3 regions of the Serratia sp. TSA_198.1 genome follow, and region 1 is predicted to be linked to each of the others. Evidence: predicted binding sites of a transcription regulator. Region 1 holds the regulator's gene; each other region holds the start of a gene.
What was found. The regulator ArgR, encoded in region 1, controls arginine synthesis, uptake and breakdown. The targets are predictions, from matches to a motif close to ANTGAATAAAAATACANT.

Region 1 (6,241 bases):
CATGCCGATATTTTCGACGATCTGAAAGCGATCCAGAAGCAGTTCCATCATCTGGTGCGTCTGGTGCCGGGCAAGGGCAAGATCATTTTGCCTGATAACGACAACCACCTGAAACAGGTGATGGCGATGGGCTGTTGGAGCGAGCAGGAGTTGGTCGGAGAAGAAGGCGCATGGCGGGCGCACAAGCTGACGCCGGACGCCAGCCACTATGAAGTGTTCCTCAATGGCGAAAAAGCTGGCGAGGTGAAATGGGCGCTGGTGGGCGAACACAATATGCATAATGGCCTGATGGCGATTGCTGCCGCACGTCATGTTGGCGTGCAGCCTGCGGATGCCTGCGCCGTGCTCGGCGATTTCATCAATGCCCGTCGCCGCCTGGAGTTGCGCGGTGAAGCCAATGGCGTCACGGTGTATGACGATTTTGCGCATCACCCAACGGCGATCCTGGCGACCCTGGCCGCCCTACGCGGTAAAGTGGGCGGCACTGCCCGTATTCTGGCGGTGCTTGAACCACGTTCCAATACCATGAAAATGGGTATCAGCAAGAACGATTTGGCGCCATCGCTTGGCCGCGCCGATGAGGTATTCCTGTTCCAGCCGCATCATATTCCCTGGCAGGTGGCGGAAGTGGCGGAAGCCTGCGTGCAGCCGGCCCACTGGAGTGCCGATCTCGGCACCTTGGTGGACATGATTGTGAGAACCGCCCAGCCGGGTGACCATATCCTGGTGATGAGCAACGGTGGGTTCGGCGGGATCCACGATCGGCTGCTGGAGGCACTGGCCAACAAGCCAGAGCCGAAAGTCACCTACTGATCGACAGGGTTAATTCGAGAAAGGGCCGTTTGCGGCCCTTTTTTTCGCCTATAAAAAAGCCCTCGCGAGCGAGGGCAACGGGGTTCGTCGGATAGGACGACGAGACTTCTTCAGAGAATCAGTGGTTACCACAGAACTCGGCAGTGGCAGTGACGAGGGTAATCAGTTCGGCAACCGCGCTCTCTGAATTGTTATTTGTAGATTTCGGCAGTCGCGTGCCAGTTGCCGTTTTCGTAGGCTTCGATCACTCGGTACGCTTTAGCGCCTTGCTTATCGGCTTTGTCGGACAACGCCTGACGAATATCCGAAGGTGCGCCGGCTACGCCACTGGCGGTAATGGTGCCGACAGACTGAAGATCAGCGGCCTGGTCATTGGTGATCAACGTAGCGGCTGAAGCGTCGAACGAAAGGGCAGACATCAGGCTAATTGCAGCGAGGGTAATTTTCATGTTCATGGTCGTGGGTCCTGTTGCGATAACAGCCAGGAAGGGCTTTACAGCGTTTATTATTCTTGAAAGCTGTTATCGGTAATGCTGGTTTCCAGAGATTTATTGCCCGTTGCCGGGTAATGCCGGGGTCTTATTTATAAATTTCAGCCGTAGCGTGGTAGTTGCCTTCGTTACGCGCTTCGATCACACGGTAAGCGGTCGCGCCACGGGCATCGGCTTTTTCAGACAGCGCCTGACGGATATCTGAAGGGGTGCCGGCAATGCCGCTGACGGTAATGGTGCCTGCGGACTGCAGTTTGGCTGCCTGATCTGCATCAACGGATTGTGCTGCAAATGCGCCAAAGGAAAGCACAGACAGGAGGCTTAGTGTTGCAACAGTAGCTTTAATTTTCATGATCTCACCTTATCGTATTCTTTTATCAGTTCCAATGAACTGTGATTTACGTCACGGAAATGAGTATACATCTAGTAACCCTAAAAATTAATAGCTAGCTAACAGTTTCTAGTGAAACTTTATTATGGCGCCTCTTATTTTTAATAACCATATGGAATAAAAAGCGCTCATAAAACGTTCTTTTGATGTTAAATTTATGTAATTTCAATAAGGTAAGTGTTTTTGACCAAATGTGCGGAAAAGGGCAGCAGCTATCGCTGGCTTTATATAAATGTCATTGGAATGTGTCGTAACAAGGCGGAAATCAGGTTTTAAACGTGGTAGGGCGCGGGGGAAAGGTAAAGACAGGGTTAAAGAAGCGCTAACAAAACGCGACCGTCAGTCGCATTTTGTTAGCGTTGAGCATCATAACTCTTGTTCGAACAGCGACAGAATGGCTTCGTACAGTTGGCGAGCGGTAAAGCTGCTGGCCGGGGTAACGAAAATGGTGTCGTCACCGGCGATGGTGCCGAGTATACCTTCGGATTTACCCAGGGAATCCAGCAGGCGGGCGATCAGCTGTGCGGCGCCGGGGCTGGTATGAATGACCACTACGGCATCGTTATGATCGACATCCAGTACCAAATTTTTCAGTGGGCTGGTAGTGGTCGGCACGCCGAGCTCGGCTGGAAGGCAATACACCATTTCCATTTTGGCATTGCGGGTACGCACCGCGCCGAACTTGGTCAGCATGCGCGATACTTTGGATTGGTTGATGTTTTCGAAGCCTTCTTCTTGCAGCGCCAAAACGATCTCGCCTTGAGAACTGAATTTTTCTTCTTTCAATAACGCTTTAAACGCCTTGATCAGATCTTCCTGCTTTGCGGGATTACGCATTTTGCACCGTGGAATGTTGACAATAGAAGTGATTATTATGCATATAAATGAATTTTTATGCAATAAAAGGACGTCCGAAGAAAACAATGCTACCCGGACAATGAGGAAAGGGCGGGATTTTAACAAAATCCGTACCCCATGAATATGCCCTTTCAGCGACCGAAAAAGCGGCCCGTGGCGGTAAAGAAAATGTTATTAAAATGATGTTGTTCTGATGTTGTGTAAGGGTGTAATGTAACCGCCGGTTAACTTGCTTGTGAATAACCTCGCACTATTTTTGATTAATGTGCGCTATGCCCTTAATGTGTAAGCCATTTAATTTAAAATGAGCGCGACATCGGCTGTTTTATTGCGCCAGCTCTCAAACAGACTGTTAAGAGATTGTTTTTAAAGGTGTAATAATTTAAGGTCCGTAACCAACATATTCACGGCGCTTTATATATTTAAGATAATAAAGGAGTATAGGATGAAAGTTGCAGTTCTCGGTGCTGCTGGCGGTATCGGCCAGGCCCTCGCCCTTCTACTCAAAACCCAGCTTCCTTCAGGTTCTGAACTCTCTCTCTACGACATTGCCCCCGTTACCCCAGGCGTTGCCGTCGACTTAAGCCACATCCCTACCGCAGTTAAAATCAAAGGCTTCAGCGGCGAAGATGCTACTCCGGCTCTGCATGGTGCAGACGTAGTGCTGATTTCTGCCGGCGTTGCGCGTAAACCTGGTATGGATCGTTCAGATCTGTTCAATGTCAACGCAGGCATCGTGCGTAATCTGATCCAGCAAGTGGCAACAACCTGCCCGAAAGCCTGCATCGGCATTATCACCAACCCGGTAAACACCACCGTGGCAATCGCGGCAGAAGTGCTGAAGAAAGCCGGTGTTTACGACAAAAACAAACTGTTTGGCGTGACCTCGCTGGATATCATCCGTTCCAACACCTTCGTGGCTGAGCTGAAAGGCAAACAGCCGGAAGAGCTGAACGTGCCGGTTATCGGCGGGCATTCTGGCGTGACCATTCTGCCACTGTTGTCACAGATCCCGGGCGTGAGCTTTACCGAGCAGGAAGTGGCGGATCTGACCAAGCGTATCCAGAATGCGGGTACTGAAGTGGTTGAAGCCAAAGCCGGCGGCGGGTCCGCAACTCTGTCAATGGGTCAGGCGGCGGCGCGTTTCGGCCTGTCTCTGGTTCGTGCGCTGCAAGGCGAAGCGGGCGTGGTGGAATGTGCTTATGTGGAAGGTGACGGCAAATATGCCCGCTTCTTCGCACAGCCGCTGCTGCTGGGCAAAAACGGCGTAGAAGAACGTAAAGACATCGGCACTCTGAGCGCGTTCGAGCAGAAAGCGTTGGAAGAGATGCTGGATGTTCTGCATAAGGATATCGAACTGGGCGAAAAGTTTATCAATAACTGATCAACCCAGGACGCATGAGTATGCACAAGCCGCCGGACATCGCACCGGCGGTTTTTTTATGCCCGAATCATGACCTGATACGGGCTTTTCGATTCAGCAGGTTGTTGGTGTGCGGGTCGAAATAGCGGCTTGGCCAGATCTCGGCAGGATGGATGTCCAGCGCTTCGGCAATCAGCCATTCCCCTTTTGGCCAGGGCCGCGATAGCGCGTTTGCCAGTGTTGATGAACTAAGCCCCGCTTTGCGGGATACCGCCGCCAGTGTCGTTCCCTTCTTACGTAAAGCTGCAATGATATCCGCCGGATGCCAGTCCTTGTTCCTTGAATTCATGTTTGCATTCCCTTTTTTGATTAGCGAAAGTTCTGTTAGTGGTATAACTAACAGGTCAAGATTAATCGTTTGAACAACATGAAACGCTTATACGGAAATTAGAATACCACTAAATTTCCAAAAAAATATCTCATTAATTTCTAAAAAATATCTTTGCACATTTTCCTCAGAGATCATGGCTATGAAAAAAGAGTGGTTTGCCGCCAAGGAACTTACAGGCATTGCAGGATTACCCTCTTCACCACAGGGAATAAATTTGATGGCGCGTCGTGATGGCTGGATCAGCCGCCGGCGTAAAGGCGTGCAGGGAAAGGCGCTGGAATATCATATTGACAGCTTACCGTCAGGTACGCGCAACTTACTGATGATGAAAGAAGATCCTGCTGTTTATGACATCGAGCGAAAGGATCCGTTGGCGGTATGGATTGAATATTACTATCACCTGACGGAAACCGAGCGTGACAAAGTATTGGCGTTCCTGATGCGTGAAGGCATAGGTAGCCTGCTGGCGCGTATTACAGAGGGGAAGTGAAGCAGACCCGCGCTGCGGGTCTGTAGAAACTGCTTAAGTTTTTTTGTTTCTCAAAAATCTCGCTGAACCGCAAGGTGCGCTAATCCTTCCAACGCGGAGCGATGAGGGGATTCCGGCAGAACCTGCAGCGCGGCAATCGCCTTATCGGCTTCCTCTTCGGCGCGTTGGCGGGTATATTCAAGCGAACCGCACTGTTGCATGGCCTGTAAAACCGGTTCCAGCAGGTGACGGCCGCTGCCTTGCTCAATGGCTTCGCGGATCATGGCCGTTTGCGCGCTGTTGCCGTTACGCATGGCGTGCAGCAAGGGCAGTGTGGGCTTCCCTTCGTTCAGATCGTCACCGGTATTTTTACCCAGGGTGCTGCCGTCGGCGCTGTAATCGAGCAGATCGTCGATCAACTGGAAAGCGGTGCCGAGATAACGGCCGTAATCCTGCAGCGCTTTTTCTTCTGCTTCGCTGGCCTCTGAAAGGATCGCTGACGATTGCGCCGCCGCTTCAAACAGACGAGCGGTTTTGCTGTAGATTACCCGCATATAGCTTTCTTCGGTGATGTCCGGATCGTTCACGTTCATTAACTGCAGCACTTCACCTTCAGCAATGACGTTGACCGCTTCGGACATCAGCGCCAGCACGCGGAGTGATTCCAGGCTGGTCATCATCTGGAAAGCACGGGTATAAATGAAGTCGCCCACCAGCACGCTGGCAGCATTGCCGAACGCGGCATTGGCGGTAGCCTTGCCGCGTCGCATGTCGGATTCATCCACCACGTCATCATGCAGCAGAGTCGCGGTATGAATGAATTCGATCAGCGCAGCAACGGTAATGTGCTTATCACCTTGATAATGCAATGCCCGCGCCGCCAGAACGGCGATCATCGGGCGGATGCGTTTACCGCCACCGCTGATAATGTAATAGCCAAGCTGATTGATGAGTGTGACATCGGAATTCAGCTGTTCGAGAATTGTTGCGTTCACGGCCGCCATATCTTGCGCGGTTAACTCGGTAATTTGCTCTAGGTTCATTGTATTTTTTTCAGCTGTGTTTCTCTTCACCGCGTTGAGATCGCTGCTCACATCGGTACATGGCGGTAACTGTCCTCCTGATTGTACTTGAAAAACGGCTCAGATAAACGCCATGAAAGAAACTGTGCTTTTTTTCTTCTTTTTTCTGCTTCTGGTCTTATTCTGCTCTTGTCATACGCGGGATTATTGCGTAGAATTCGCGCCCTATTGTGAATATTTATAGCGCGCTCTGTACTAAACAGTTGGGCACGCGGAAAGCGGAGTTTTATATGTACGCGGTTTTCCAAAGTGGTGGTAAACAACACCGAGTAAGCGAAGGTCAGACCGTTCGCTTGGAAAAGCTGGACATCGCAACTGGTGAAGCGGTTGAGTTTGACCAGATTCTGATGATCGCTAATGGCGAAGATATCAAAATCGGCGTT
Region 2 (6,241 bases), 100 kb from region 1:
GACGCATCACGATGGCGTCTACGTAGGTGCCGATGACCGAGATGGTGTCGGCCAACGTTTCGCCTTTCTTGCCCAGCGACGTATTGCTGCCGTCGGCAAAACCGACCACCGAGGCACCGAGGCGATGCATAGAGGTTTCGAACGACAGGCGGGTGCGGGTCGAGGCTTCGAAGAAGCAGCTGGCGATCACCTTGTGCTTGAGCAACTCGGGCTGCGGGGTGGCTTTCAGGCTGGCGGCGGTGCGCAGCACCAGCTCCAGATCCTCGCGGCTGAGATCGTTAATAGAGATGATATGTTTGTGATACAGCGGGTTGGCCATTTTTCACTCTCCTCGACTCGTGCCCGTGGCGCGGGGCTTTTTAAGGCAAAAAAAAGCCCCTCAACGAGGGGCTTGAAACGATCGGTTTAGCAACAGGAGAAACAACGGCAGTTGGCCGCCGATTGGCGGTCGGTTTTGTCGGTTGCGGCTAACAAAACACATGGCGTTTTTCATGCTTTCTCCTGGCAAATTGTCGCGCATTATACTCGCGCTTTTCGCCACTGCAAGCGCTAAAACGCCGATTTTTGCCGCTTCGCAATCGATTGGCCGGCGATGGCCGCTTGCCGGTTATTTGCTGACGCGATCGTAGTAGACCATGTCGGCGTTCAGGCCCTGCTGGTAGCCTTTGACGTTATCGCGCAGCACCACTTCGGTTTTGGCCTGATCGATAAACACATACGGCGAACTGCGTTGCAACTCCTGTTGCATGGCAGTGTACAGTGCGGTGCGTTTGGCCGGATCGGCTTCGGCTACCGCCGCCAGCGTCTGCTTGCTCAACTGCGGGATCTGCCAACCGTTGAGGCCCGCGACCGTACTGGTTTTGCCGTCGTTATAGGCGAAGGCGCTGGCGTTGGAATGCGCATCAAAATAATCCGGGATCCACAGGCGGATCGCCGCCTGGTGCTGTTTGGCGCGTACCCGCGAATACACCTGGCTGCCGGCGGCCGGCAACAGATCCAGCTTCACGCCACCCTGGGCAAAACTGGCCTGCAACGCTTGGGCGATGGTGATAAACGGCGGCTTGTTCTCCACGTCCAGCGTCAGGGTGGCGTTGGTGATGCCGGCCTTGGCCAGGATCGCCTTGGCCTTGGTCGGATCGAAGCTGAACGGGTTGTCTTCCAGCGCGCCCGGCAGCCCGACCGGCAGGAAGCTCTGATGCACAAAATACTGGCCTTTCAGCAGATCCTTGGTGATGCCCTGATAATCGATCAGATAGCGCGCCGCCTCCCAGAAGGCCGGGTTTTTCAGCAGCGGATTGGCGGCGTTGCCGGTGTTGAACACTAAATAGTTCTGCTCGGCGGACGGGATTTCCAACACCTTCACGCCCGGTTGATTTTTTAACGCCACGGTTTGGTCCGGGCCAAGCTCACGTGCCACATCGGCGTCGCCCTGCTGGATCAGCAGGCGGCGGGTGGCCGGGTCCGGCACGCTTTTAATGATGATGCTGTGCAGCAGCGGCTTGTTGCCCGGCGAGGTCGGATTGGCGTCCAGCACAATCGCCTGATGCGGCTGGTAGACGCGCATTTTGAACGGCCCGCTGCCGGCGGAGTGCATTTTCAGCCAGGCATTGCCGTAGTCGCCGTCTTTGGCGTTCGGCTGCACCGCCTTGCTGTCGACGATCGAGGCGATCGGCGTGGAGAGAATATTCAGCACCACCGCCGGGCTGACGTCCGCCGTCCAGCTCAGTTGCAGGCTGTGCTCGTCGATTTTCTTCAGGTGGGCATCAATGTTGTCCGGCTGCCAGCCGAGCACGTTGAGGATAAACGCCGGCGATTTGTTCATTTTCACCGCGCGGCTGTAAGAGAAGATCACGTCGTCGGCGGTCAGCGGATTGCCGGAGGCGAACGCCGCCTGTGGGCGCAGTTTGACGGTCAGGGTTTTTGCCGCCGCATCGCCCTGCCAGCTTTCCGCCAGCACCGGCACCACTTTCGCCGGATCATCGCGATCCGCCTGCACCAGCCGCTGATACAGGCTGGGCACGGTCTGGATGCTGGACAGCTCGTTGGCTTCCGCCGGATCCAGGCTGACGATATCGTCCAGCGATTGCACCACCACCAGCGTGTTGGCCGGGGTGGCGGCGAGCGCAGAGGCGGACAGGGCGGCAAGCATTAACAGCGGCAGGACTTTGGCTTTCATCGATGTGTATCCCCTGAAGGCACTGCGCGGCAGTGCTGAGAAGTAGTTGTTATCGTTAGTTTTCACGGCAGTTTTGCCGTTAGTCTGCCACGGTAGAACCTTTGCCCAAGGCTGGCAAAGGTCAATCGGCTATTTGATATGACAAGAATATATTAGGCGCTCCGGCGGGGGTTGCCAGAGCGGGGAAGGGGTTGGGGCGCGAGCGCGCCCCATTGCCTGTGCGTGACGCGCCCCGGCAATATACGTTAAATCGTTTCGCTCAGGGTGGCGACCAGCACCGCCTTGATGGTGTGCAGGCGGTTTTCGGCCTGATCGAACACCACGCTGTGCGCGGATTCGAACACTTCATCGGTGACTTCCATGCCGCCTTGCAGCCCGTATTGTTCCGCCATCTGTTTGCCGAGGGTGGTTTGGTCGTCGTGAAACGCCGGCAGGCAATGCAGGAATTTGACGTTCGGGTTACCGGTCAGTTTCACCATCGCCATATTGACCTGATAGGGTTTCAGCAGCGCGATCCGCTCCTGCCAGGTTTCTTTCGGTTCGCCCATCGACACCCACACGTCGGTGTACAGGAAGTCCGCGTCTTTCACCCCTTCGGCAATGTCTTCGGTCAGGGTGATCTTGGCGCCGGTCTGTTGCGCCAGCGCCTGACACTCGGCTACCAGCTCCGGCTGCGGCCAACAGGCTTTCGGCGCCACCAGGCGCAGATCCATGCCCGCCAACGCAGCCGCTTCCAGCAAGGTGTTGCCCATGTTGTTGCGCGTGTCGCCGAGGTAAGCGAATTTCACCTCGCTCAAGGGTTTGCCCGGCAGCTGTTCCTGCACGGTGAGCAGGTCCGCCAGCAACTGGGTGGGGTGGAATTCGTTGGTCAGCCCGTTCCATACCGGCACGCCGGCATGGGTGGCCAAGGTTTCCACCAGATGCTGGCCGTAACCGCGGTATTGAATACCGTCATACATCCGGCCCAACACGCGGGCGGTGTCTTTCATCGATTCTTTATGGCCGATCTGGCTACCGCTTGGGCCGAGATAGGTGACCTGGGCGCCCTGATCGAAAGCGGCAACTTCGAAAGAGCAACGGGTGCGTGTCGAGTCTTTTTCGAAGATGAGCGCGATGTTCTTGCCCTGCAGACGCCGCGTTTCCTTACCCTGCTTTTTGGCCTGCTTCAATTCGGCCGAAAGCCGCAGCAGCGCCAGCAGCTCTGTCGGCGTGAAATCCATTAATCTCAGAAAGTGACGTTTGTAGAACGGGTTCATCGTACTCATTTCCGCATGTCCTGATCGTTTTAATTGAATTAAAATTCACTTTATATGTATGAATATTCAATTTCAACCCCGAAGCAGAAATCTTTCACGTTTATCGTGGCAGCTATGGCGGCGGTGTGTGAAAATAGAAGGAATACAGGCCATTTGACTTGAGGATATAGGCATGGCAAACCGCGAACAGCTGGAAGAACAACGTGAAGAGACCCGCCTGATCATCGAAGAACTGCTGGAAGACGGCAGCGATCCGGATGCGCTCTACACCATCGAACACCACCTCTCTGCTGAAAAGTTTGAAGTGCTGGAGCAGGCTGCTGTCGAAGCCTTCAAGCTGGGCTACGAAGTGACCGACGCCGAAGAGCTGGAAGTGGAAGACGGCACGCTGGTCATGTGCTGCGACGTGATCAGCGAAGTCGGCCTGAACGCCGAACTGATCGACACCCAGGTAGAGCAGTTGTTGGCGCTGGCGGAACGTTGCGGCGTTAATTACGACGGTTGGGGCACCTACTATGAAGATCCGAACGGTGAAGACGGTGAGGATGATGATGAAGAAGACGGTGAATTGATCGACGAAGATGACGACGGCAAACGCCACTGATTAATGCAATGGGCCGGCGCAAGCCGGCCTCTCCCGTCGTCTTTCAAGCCGCAGCGTTGTTGTCTGCACTCACTCACCCCAGTTACTTATTGAAGTAAGCGCCTGGAGTTGAGCGAGCTGGTTGCCTGGCTGCAACTTGAAAGCCATAGGGCTATTAAGCTGATGAAATACCAATCCCTGTTATCCCCGATTCTAAACTTCCTGCACTGCGAAACGCCCGATGGCTGGATCGACGCTGCGCGGCGTCCGGAAAACCTGCCGTTGTTGCTGACCGACCATATGGTGTGCGAGCTGAAGGCGGCGCAGACCGGCATGTGGCTGATTCGCCGCTACGTGGCGGACAAAGAGAGCGGCGATGCCTTGCTGGCGCTGCTCAGGCCCTACGAGGCTTTTCTGCATGAAGCGCAGGGCGAGCCGGAAGCGCTGTTCCGCCAGGGCCAGTTCACCAGGAAAATCTTGCCGAAAAACGGTTCGGCCTACGGGCAGGATCTGGCGGACAAGATGGTGCTGCTGATCAAAGAAGAACTGCACCATTTCTCGCAGGTGCTGGAGATCATGCAGGCGCGGCGCATTCCCTACAAGAAAATCACCGCCAGCCGCTATGCCAAAGGCATGATTCGCGAGGTTCGCACCCACGATCCGGCCACGCTGATCGACAAACTGATCTGCGGCGCCTATATCGAGGCGCGCTCCTGCGAACGTTTCGCCCGGTTGGCACCGCATCTGGACGACGAGTTAAACCGTTTCTACGTCTCGCTGCTGCGCTCCGAGGCACGGCATTATCAGGATTACCTGACGCTGGCCGAGCAGATTGCCGGCGGCGACATCAGCGAGCGGGTGGCTCACTTCGGCCGCATTGAAGCTGAGCTGATTCTGTCGCCGGACAGCGAGCTGCGTTTCCACAGCGGCGTGCCCACCGCCGCCTGATCGCCGGGCGCCCGGTTTTCACGTCGGCGCGCCCAGCAGCAAATCCACCGCTTTTTCCGCCAGCATGATGGTCGGTGCATTGGTGTTGCCGCTGGTCACCTGCGGCATCACCGAGCAATCGATCACCCGCAGCCGTTCAAACCCGTGTACCCGCAGTTGCAGGTCGGTCACCGAGTCCTGTGGCGATTGGCCCATGCGGCAGCTGCCTACCGGGTGATACACCGTTTTGCAGAAGTTACGCACGAACTCCTCCAGTTGCGCCTCATCGTTCAACCATGCCGGCTGCGGCATCAGCAGATCTTTGACGATCGGCTTGAGGGCGGCGGTTTGCAGGAAGCGCAGGCCGAATTTCACCGCGCGCACGCTGCCGGCCAGATCTTCCGGGTGGCCGAGATAATTGGCGTGCAATTTGACCGGATCGCGCGGATCGCGGCTGCGCAGCAGCACTTCGCCGCGCGCCTTCGGTTGCAGGTAGCCGACTTTCAGCGTGAAACCGTGAATATTCGGCAGCGGCTCGCCGGGCACGTCGTCCCAGTTGTCCAGCAGCGGCAGAAAGTGGATCTGCACGTCCGGCCGGCCGTCGCCCAGGCTGTCGGAGAAGGCGGCGCCTTCCAGCACGTTGGAAGTGAGCACGCCGCTGCGGAACGCCAGCCATTCGGTGCCGTGGCGCAGCGCCTGCAGGCCGCGATCGGCGCCGAACAGGCTGACCGGCTCGCGGGTGCTGACGTTGATCGACATATGCAGGTGATCGTGAAAGTTTTTGCCCACCGGCAAGTCCGCACGCGGCTCGATCCCCAGCTGTTGCAGGTGTTCGCGCGGCCCAATGCCGGACAACATCAGGATCTTCGGCGAGCCTACCGCACCGGCGCTGAGGATCACTTCTTTTGCGGCATGCGCGGTGACTTCGCCGCCGCCGTTCTGGCTATACACCACGCCGGTGGCCATGTTGCCGTCGAACACCACCCGATGCACCAGCGCGTTCAGTTTCACCACCAGCCGTTGCTCGTTACGCACCGCTTTCAGATAGGTGCGGGCGGTACTGGCGCGTTCGCCGTTGTGGGTGGTGGTCTGATAAAAGCCCACGCCGTGCTGGCTGTCGCCGTTGAAATCGTTGCGGTAAGGCAGGCCCAGCTCCTGGCCGGCGCGGATAAACGCCATGCTGAGCGGGTGGCGGTAGCGGTTCTCGCTGACCGGCAGCAGCCCTTCGCCGCCGTGATAAGCGTCGGACAGGCTCTCGTTGGCCTCGGCGCGTTTGAAGTAGGGCAGCACGTCCTGATA
Region 3 (6,241 bases), on a different contig from region 1:
ATGAAGAAAGTATCGAATGGGCGGAAGAAGAGCGGTTGGCAGAAGATTTGCGCCTGCTGTACGTAGCCTTGACCCGTTCGGTATACCACTGCAGCATCGGCATAGCGCCATTGATCCAGGGTACGCGCAAGAAACAGGGTGATACCGATTTGCACCGCAGTGCGCTGGGTTACCTGGTGCAGGCCGGCCAGGCCGGAGATGCGGCCTGGCTGCAACAACGTCTGCAGCAACTGGCTGGAGGGGGAGTTGCACTGTCGTTGGTTGAACAACTGGATGAACAGGCTTGGCTGCCCCAAGCGCCGGCGTTAACCGAGCTGGCGGCAAAAAGTTTCACGCGCCCGGTGCAGGATTTCTGGCGGGTGACAAGTTACACCGGCCTGCAGCAACACGGCTCTGGCCTGATGCAGGATCTGCTGCCACGGCTGGATGTCGACGCCGCAGGCGAACAGGCGCTGGACAGTGAGCCAGCGCTCACACCGCATACCTTCCCGCGCGGCGCAGCACCGGGAACCTTCTTGCACAGCCTGTTTGAAACGCTGGATTTCACCCAACCCCTTGATGAGCAATGGCTGTTTGAACAGTTGCAACAGCAAGGGTTTGCCGAGCACTGGCAACCGGTACTGCTGGCATGGATGCAGGTGTTGCTGAATGTCCCGCTCAATGATGCCGGTGTTTCGTTGTCGGCGCTGGCACCGCAGTATAAACAGGCCGAGCTGCAGTTTTACTTACCCATAGAAAAACTGTTGCAGGCGGGCGAGCTGGATAAGCTGGTGAAAAAATACGATCCGCTTTCAGCCCGCTGCCCGACGCTGAATTTCCAGCAGGTGCAGGGAATGTTGAAGGGGTTTATCGACCTGGTGTTTTGCTGGCAGGGAAAATACTACCTGCTGGATTACAAATCCAACTGGCTGGGAGAGGACAGCAGCGCTTATACCCGTGCGGCGATGGAGCAGGCGATGGCGGAACACCGCTACGATCTGCAATATCAGCTGTACACGCTGGCTCTGCATCGTTATCTGCGCCATCGGTTGCCGGATTATGACTATCAGCGCGACTTCGGCGGAGTGATTTATTTGTTCCTACGCGGGGTAGACGCACAGCACCCGGGCAACGGCATTTTCGCCTGCCGCCCAGAGCCGCAGTTGGTGGAAGGTATGGACCGCCTGTTCAGCGGCGAAGCCATTACGGCGGAGGATGAACCATGATCGCTCTACTGGAGCAGGCGCAGGCACTTGGCGTGCTGCGCCCGCTGGACTTGCAGTTCGCCCGTATAGTGGCCGGGGAGGAAGAGCCTGACATTTTGCTGGCTGCCGCCTGCCTCAGTGCGGAAGCAGGCGCCGGCCATGTTTGCCTGATGCTGGAGCAGTTACTGCCGGAAAATCTGTTTGAGGGGCGTCAGCCGGAATTGGCTCAAGCCGTGTGGCTGGCGGCCGGGCAACCGGATCTTGCCCGTTGGCAGCAGCGCCTGACGGCCAGTGCGGCGGTGGGTGACGGCAGCAGCGCCATGCCGATGGTGCTGCAACAGCAGCGTTTGTACCTGCAGCGCATGTGGCAGAACGAAGGCGAGGTAGCAGAGTTTATCAGCAGCGACAGTATCCATCAGGCGGTTGACGAGCCTGAACTGCGAGCCATCCTCGATCGGCTGTTCGGCGAGGCGACGAATGAGCCGGACTGGCAGAAAATTGCTGCCGCAGTGGCCGCGACGCGGCGTATTGCGGTGATTTCAGGTGGGCCGGGCACCGGCAAAACCACCACCGTCGCCAAATTGCTGGCTGCGCTGGTACAGCTTGCCGATGGCAGGCGTTTGCGTATTCAACTGGCGGCACCCACCGGCAAGGCGGCGGCGCGTTTGACCGAATCGCTCGGCAGCGCCGGCAGGCAGTTGGCGTTAACCCCGGAGCAACGTGCGTTGTTCCCCACCGATGCGTCGACGCTGCACCGCCTGTTGGGCGCTCAGCCCAATAGCCAGCGCATGCGTTATCACCGTGGCAACCCGCTGCATCTGGATGTGCTGGTGGTGGACGAGGCTTCAATGGTCGATCTGCCGATGATGGCGCGTTTGATTGCCGCATTGCCCACCCAGGCGCGGGTGATTTTCCTTGGCGACAGAGATCAACTGGCGTCGGTAGAGGCCGGTGCTGTTCTGGGGGATATCTGCCGTTTTGCCGAGCAGGGATACAGCGCTGCTCGCGCGGAACAACTCACCCGGCTGACCGGCTGCCTGTTGCAGGGGCAAAGTGCGCAGGCGGAAGCGGCGGTACGAGACAGCCTGTGCCTGCTGCGCAAAAGTTATCGTTTTGATGCCGATTCGGGCATTGGCCAATTGGCCTTTGCGGTGAATGCCGGTGACGGCAAGCGGGCGGCTTGGGCACTCAGCGGCAGCTTCAGTGACGTTGCGGGTTACCCATTGGCAGAAACGGAGGACTATCAGGCCCTGCTGAACGCCTGTGTAGCAGGCTATGGTGATTATTTGCAGCGGGTCGCTGCCAGGGCGGATGCGGGAGAGGTGTTGGAGGCGTTTGGTCGTTTCCAGGTGCTGTGCGCGCTGCGCGAAGGGCCATTCGGTATCGCCGGGCTGAACGAGCGTATCGAGGCGGGGTTGCAACGGGCCGGGCTGATCCAGCGTACGCCAGGGGCTTTAGGGCGTTGGTATCCCGGTCGTCCGGTGATGATTGGCCGCAACGACAGTGCGCTGGGGCTGTTTAACGGCGATATCGGTATCGCCTTGCGTGATGAGAGCGGCGAGCTGCGCGTGCACTTCCAACTGCCGGACGGCAACATCAAATCGGTGCAACCGAGCCGTTTACCGGCGCATGAAACCGCCTATGCAATGACGGTGCATAAGTCTCAGGGATCGGAGTTTGATCATACGGTGCTGGTGTTGCCCAATCATTTCCTGCCGGTATTGACCCGTGAACTGGTGTATACCGCCATCACCCGCGCACGTAGCCAGCTTTCGCTGTATGCCACCGATAGCGTGCTGATGCGGGCGATCCGCACGCCAACCCAACGCCGCAGCGGGTTGGCGGAGCGCTTGCAGATAACGGTATAAAAGCGAAACGGGTACTGAGGCTTTCAAACTGCAGTCAACAAGGCTACAGCTTGAAAGAAGACGGGCGTAGGCCACGCCCGCAGAGGATTACAAGTCCGCCAGCAGAATCTTCGAACGGCGTTGGTAGTTGTACAGCGCCTGTTTTTGCATCGGCAGCACGTCCACTTCCGCCGGCGTGAAACCGCGCTCCTGGAACCAGTGGATGCTGCGTGTGGTCAGCACGAACAGCTTTTGCAAACCCATCTGACGCGCCTGGCTTTCCACCCGTTGCAGCAGCATTTCCCCGCGGGATGAGCTGCGGTAGTCCGGATGTACCGCCACGCAGGCCATCTCGCCGATTTTCTCTTCCAGGAACGGATACAGCGCCGCACAGGCGATGGTCAGATTATCGCGCTCAATAATAGTGAATTTGTCGATCTCCATCTCCAGTTGCTCACGGGAGCGGCGCACCAGGATACCCTGTTGTTCAAGCGGGCGGATCAGTTCCAGAATGCCGCCGATATCGTTAATGGTCGCCCGGCGTACCTGTTCGGCGCTCTCCATGACGATCTGGGTGCCGATACCGTCGCGTGAGAACAACTCTTGCACCAGCGCTCCGTCTTCCTGATAGCTGATCAGGTGGCTGCGGCGCACGCCGCTGCGGCAGGCCTTCACCGCACCACGCAGGAAACGTACGGTGCCTGAATGGTAATCGCCGCTGGCTTCGCGTTCTTCGATACGTTTTTGCGCGTCATTGGGGAACAGCTCGGAAATGATATTGCCTTCCTGATCGGTGACGCCCTGCGACGAGCAGAACCCGATCATTTTTTCCGCCTTCAGCTTGATGGCCAATTGGGTGGCCACTTCTTCTGACGTCAGGTTAAAGCTTTCGCCGGTAACGGAAACGGCGACCGGACCGATCAGCACGATAGCGTTACTGTCGAGTTGACGGTGGATCGCTTCTTCATCAATACGGCGAATACGGCCGCTGTGGCAATAGTCCACGCCGTCATCAATCCCTAACGGCTGGGCAATGATAAAGTTGCCGCTGACCACGTTGATGTGCGCGCCTTGCAGCGGCGTATTGTTGAGGCTCATCGACAGCCGTGCGGTGATGTCCAGTTGCAGCAGGCCCGCCGCTTGCTTAACCAGCTCAAGCGTGTGGGCGTCGGTGACCCGGGTATGCTTGTGATAAATAGGTTCGTAGTTATGCTGCGCCAGATTGCTGTCGATCTGCGGCCGTGCGCCATAGACCACCACCAAACGAATCCCCAGGCTATGCAGCAGCCCGATATCGTTGACGATGTTGGAAAAATTCTCATGCTCTATGGCTTCTCCCCCAAGCATGACGACAAACGTCTTGCCGCGGTGGGCGTTGATATAGGGAACTGAGTGACGGAATCCTTGAACAAGCTCGGTACTACGTTCCTTCACGGCAAAACCTCTTTTGCATATTTATACGATATTTTTGTATTTTTATTCTTTTATAGCCCCGATGGCAAGCGGGAAATTGTCTGTATTTATTTGCGGAAGGGGCTAATGGGGTAATAAATTGAAAAACCTTGGAAAGATTTTCTGATGACAGCGCCGGGAGGATTCGTTAAAGTTTTTGCCATTCCCGTTTTATCGGCGTTTTTTCATCTGTTTTAACCTGTTATCACTGCCGGAGTCGCATGCCAAACTCAAATCACAATCTGGGCCGCCGTCGTCTATTGCAGGGGGTTGCCGCAAGTTGGTTGCTGAGCGTGAGTCGCATAGGCTTCGCGGCATCATCGCACGTGATTGCCGTACGTGTCTGGCCTTCTTCTACTTATACCCGGGTGACGCTCGAATCAAACACCGAACTGAAATATAAACAGTTTGCGCTGACCAATCCCGATCGCGTGGTGGTGGATATCGAAGGGGTGCATCTCAATAGCGTTTTGAAGGGCATTGTCGGCCAGGTTCGCGCTGACGATCCCTATTTGAAACAGGCGCGCGTCGGTCAGTTTGATCAAAACACCGTTCGGCTGGTGTTGGAACTTAAGCAGAGCGTCAGCCCTCATATGTTTACTCTGCCGCCGGTACCGGAATATCGCAACCGTCTGGTGATGGATCTGTATCCCAGCAAGGGCGGCACTGGCGAAGACTATGATCCGCTATTGGCATTACTGGAAGATTACAACAAGGGCGATCTCGAGCGCACTTTGCCGGCCGAGGCGCCGCAGGCAGGCAAGGCGGGGCGCGATCGCCCGATTGTCATCATGCTGGATCCCGGCCACGGCGGCGAGGATCCGGGGGCGATTGGCAAATTCAAAACGCGCGAGAAGGATATCGTGTTGCAGATCGCCCGCAAACTGAGCGCGTTAATCAAGCGCGAACCGAATATGAAGGTGTTTATGACGCGCAATGAAGATGTGTTCATTCCGCTGAAGGTGAGGGTGGCGAAGGCGCGCAAGCAGCGTGCCGACCTGTTCGTCTCTATCCATGCCGATGCCTTTACCAGCCAGGCCGCGCGCGGATCTTCGGTATTTGCGCTATCGACCAAGGGCGCCACCAGTTCGGCGGCGAAATTCCTGGCGCAAACTCAAAACGAATCGGACAAAATCGGCGGCGTAAGCAAAAGCGGCGATCGCTATCTGGATCACACCATGTTTGATTTGATCCAAACCGCAACCATCAACGACAGTCTGAAATTCGGCAAGGAAGTGCTGAACCGAATGGGCAAAATAAACCGTTTGCACAAGAATCGCGTCGATCAGGCCGGTTTTGCGGTGTTAAAAGCCCCCGATATCCCTTCGATCCTGGTTGAGACGGCGTTTATCAGCAATATTGAAGAAGAGCGTAAGCTGCGAACCAGTCATTTCCAACAGCAGGTGGCGGAATCCATTCTGGCGGGTATCAAGGCGTATTTCGCCAACGGCGGCGCGGCAGCGCGCGGATAAGGTGTAAGCTGATGCGGCTGGGTGGGTGCCTGGCCGGGTTTTGGCAGATTTCAGATACAAAAAAACACCCGTTAAGGTGCTTATCTGTAGTCATTAAGATTGGTTGCGGAGGCCGGATTTGAACCGACGACCTTCGGGTTATGAGCCCGACGAGCTACCAGGCTGCTCCACCCCGCGTCCGTCTTAATGCTTGTATTATCGAAACCCAACATTCATGTGATACCGCTGGTACAGTATCGGTTGGTTGCGGGGGCCGGATTTGAACCGACGACCTTCGGGTTATGAG

Region 2: argF (ornithine carbamoyltransferase) is a predicted target of ArgR. The motif match lies at 3,465-3,482, and genes of this name have one in related genera.
Region 3: argA (amino-acid N-acetyltransferase) is a predicted target of ArgR. The motif match lies at 4,499-4,516, and genes of this name have one in related genera.

The regions. Positions count from the first base shown of each region.
Region 1 covers NZ_JBQZFP010000003.1:476,992-483,232, reverse strand. Annotated here, with positions in the region: gene mpl (UDP-N-acetylmuramate:L-alanyl-gamma-D-glutamyl-meso-diaminopimelate ligase) at 1-813, shown strand, start outside; gene yhcN (peroxide/acid stress response protein YhcN) at 1,005-1,268, opposite strand; gene yhcN (peroxide/acid stress response protein YhcN) at 1,393-1,656, opposite strand; gene argR (transcriptional regulator ArgR) at 2,062-2,532, opposite strand; gene mdh (malate dehydrogenase) at 2,999-3,937, shown strand; gene ACUTSW_RS16850 (helix-turn-helix domain-containing protein) at 4,005-4,265, opposite strand; gene ACUTSW_RS16845 (DNA-binding protein) at 4,447-4,797, shown strand; gene ispB (octaprenyl diphosphate synthase) at 4,848-5,819, opposite strand; gene rplU (50S ribosomal protein L21) at 6,089-6,241, shown strand, end outside.
Region 2 covers NZ_JBQZFP010000003.1:374,949-381,189, reverse strand. Annotated here, with positions in the region: gene pyrB (aspartate carbamoyltransferase) at 1-319, opposite strand, end outside; gene ACUTSW_RS16365 (ABC transporter substrate-binding protein) at 608-2,176, opposite strand; gene argF (ornithine carbamoyltransferase) at 2,422-3,441, opposite strand; gene rraB (ribonuclease E inhibitor RraB) at 3,605-4,036, shown strand; gene miaE (tRNA isopentenyl-2-thiomethyl-A-37 hydroxylase MiaE) at 4,199-4,963, shown strand; gene ACUTSW_RS16345 (GMC family oxidoreductase) at 4,982-6,241, opposite strand, start outside.
Region 3 covers NZ_JBQZFP010000002.1:53,890-60,130, reverse strand. Annotated here, with positions in the region: gene recB (exodeoxyribonuclease V subunit beta) at 1-1,205, shown strand, start outside; gene recD (exodeoxyribonuclease V subunit alpha) at 1,202-3,052, shown strand; gene argA (amino-acid N-acetyltransferase) at 3,140-4,465, opposite strand; gene amiC (N-acetylmuramoyl-L-alanine amidase AmiC) at 4,705-5,955, shown strand; tRNA gene ACUTSW_RS11675 (tRNA-Met) at 6,056-6,132, opposite strand; tRNA gene ACUTSW_RS11670 (tRNA-Met) at 6,197-6,241, opposite strand, start outside.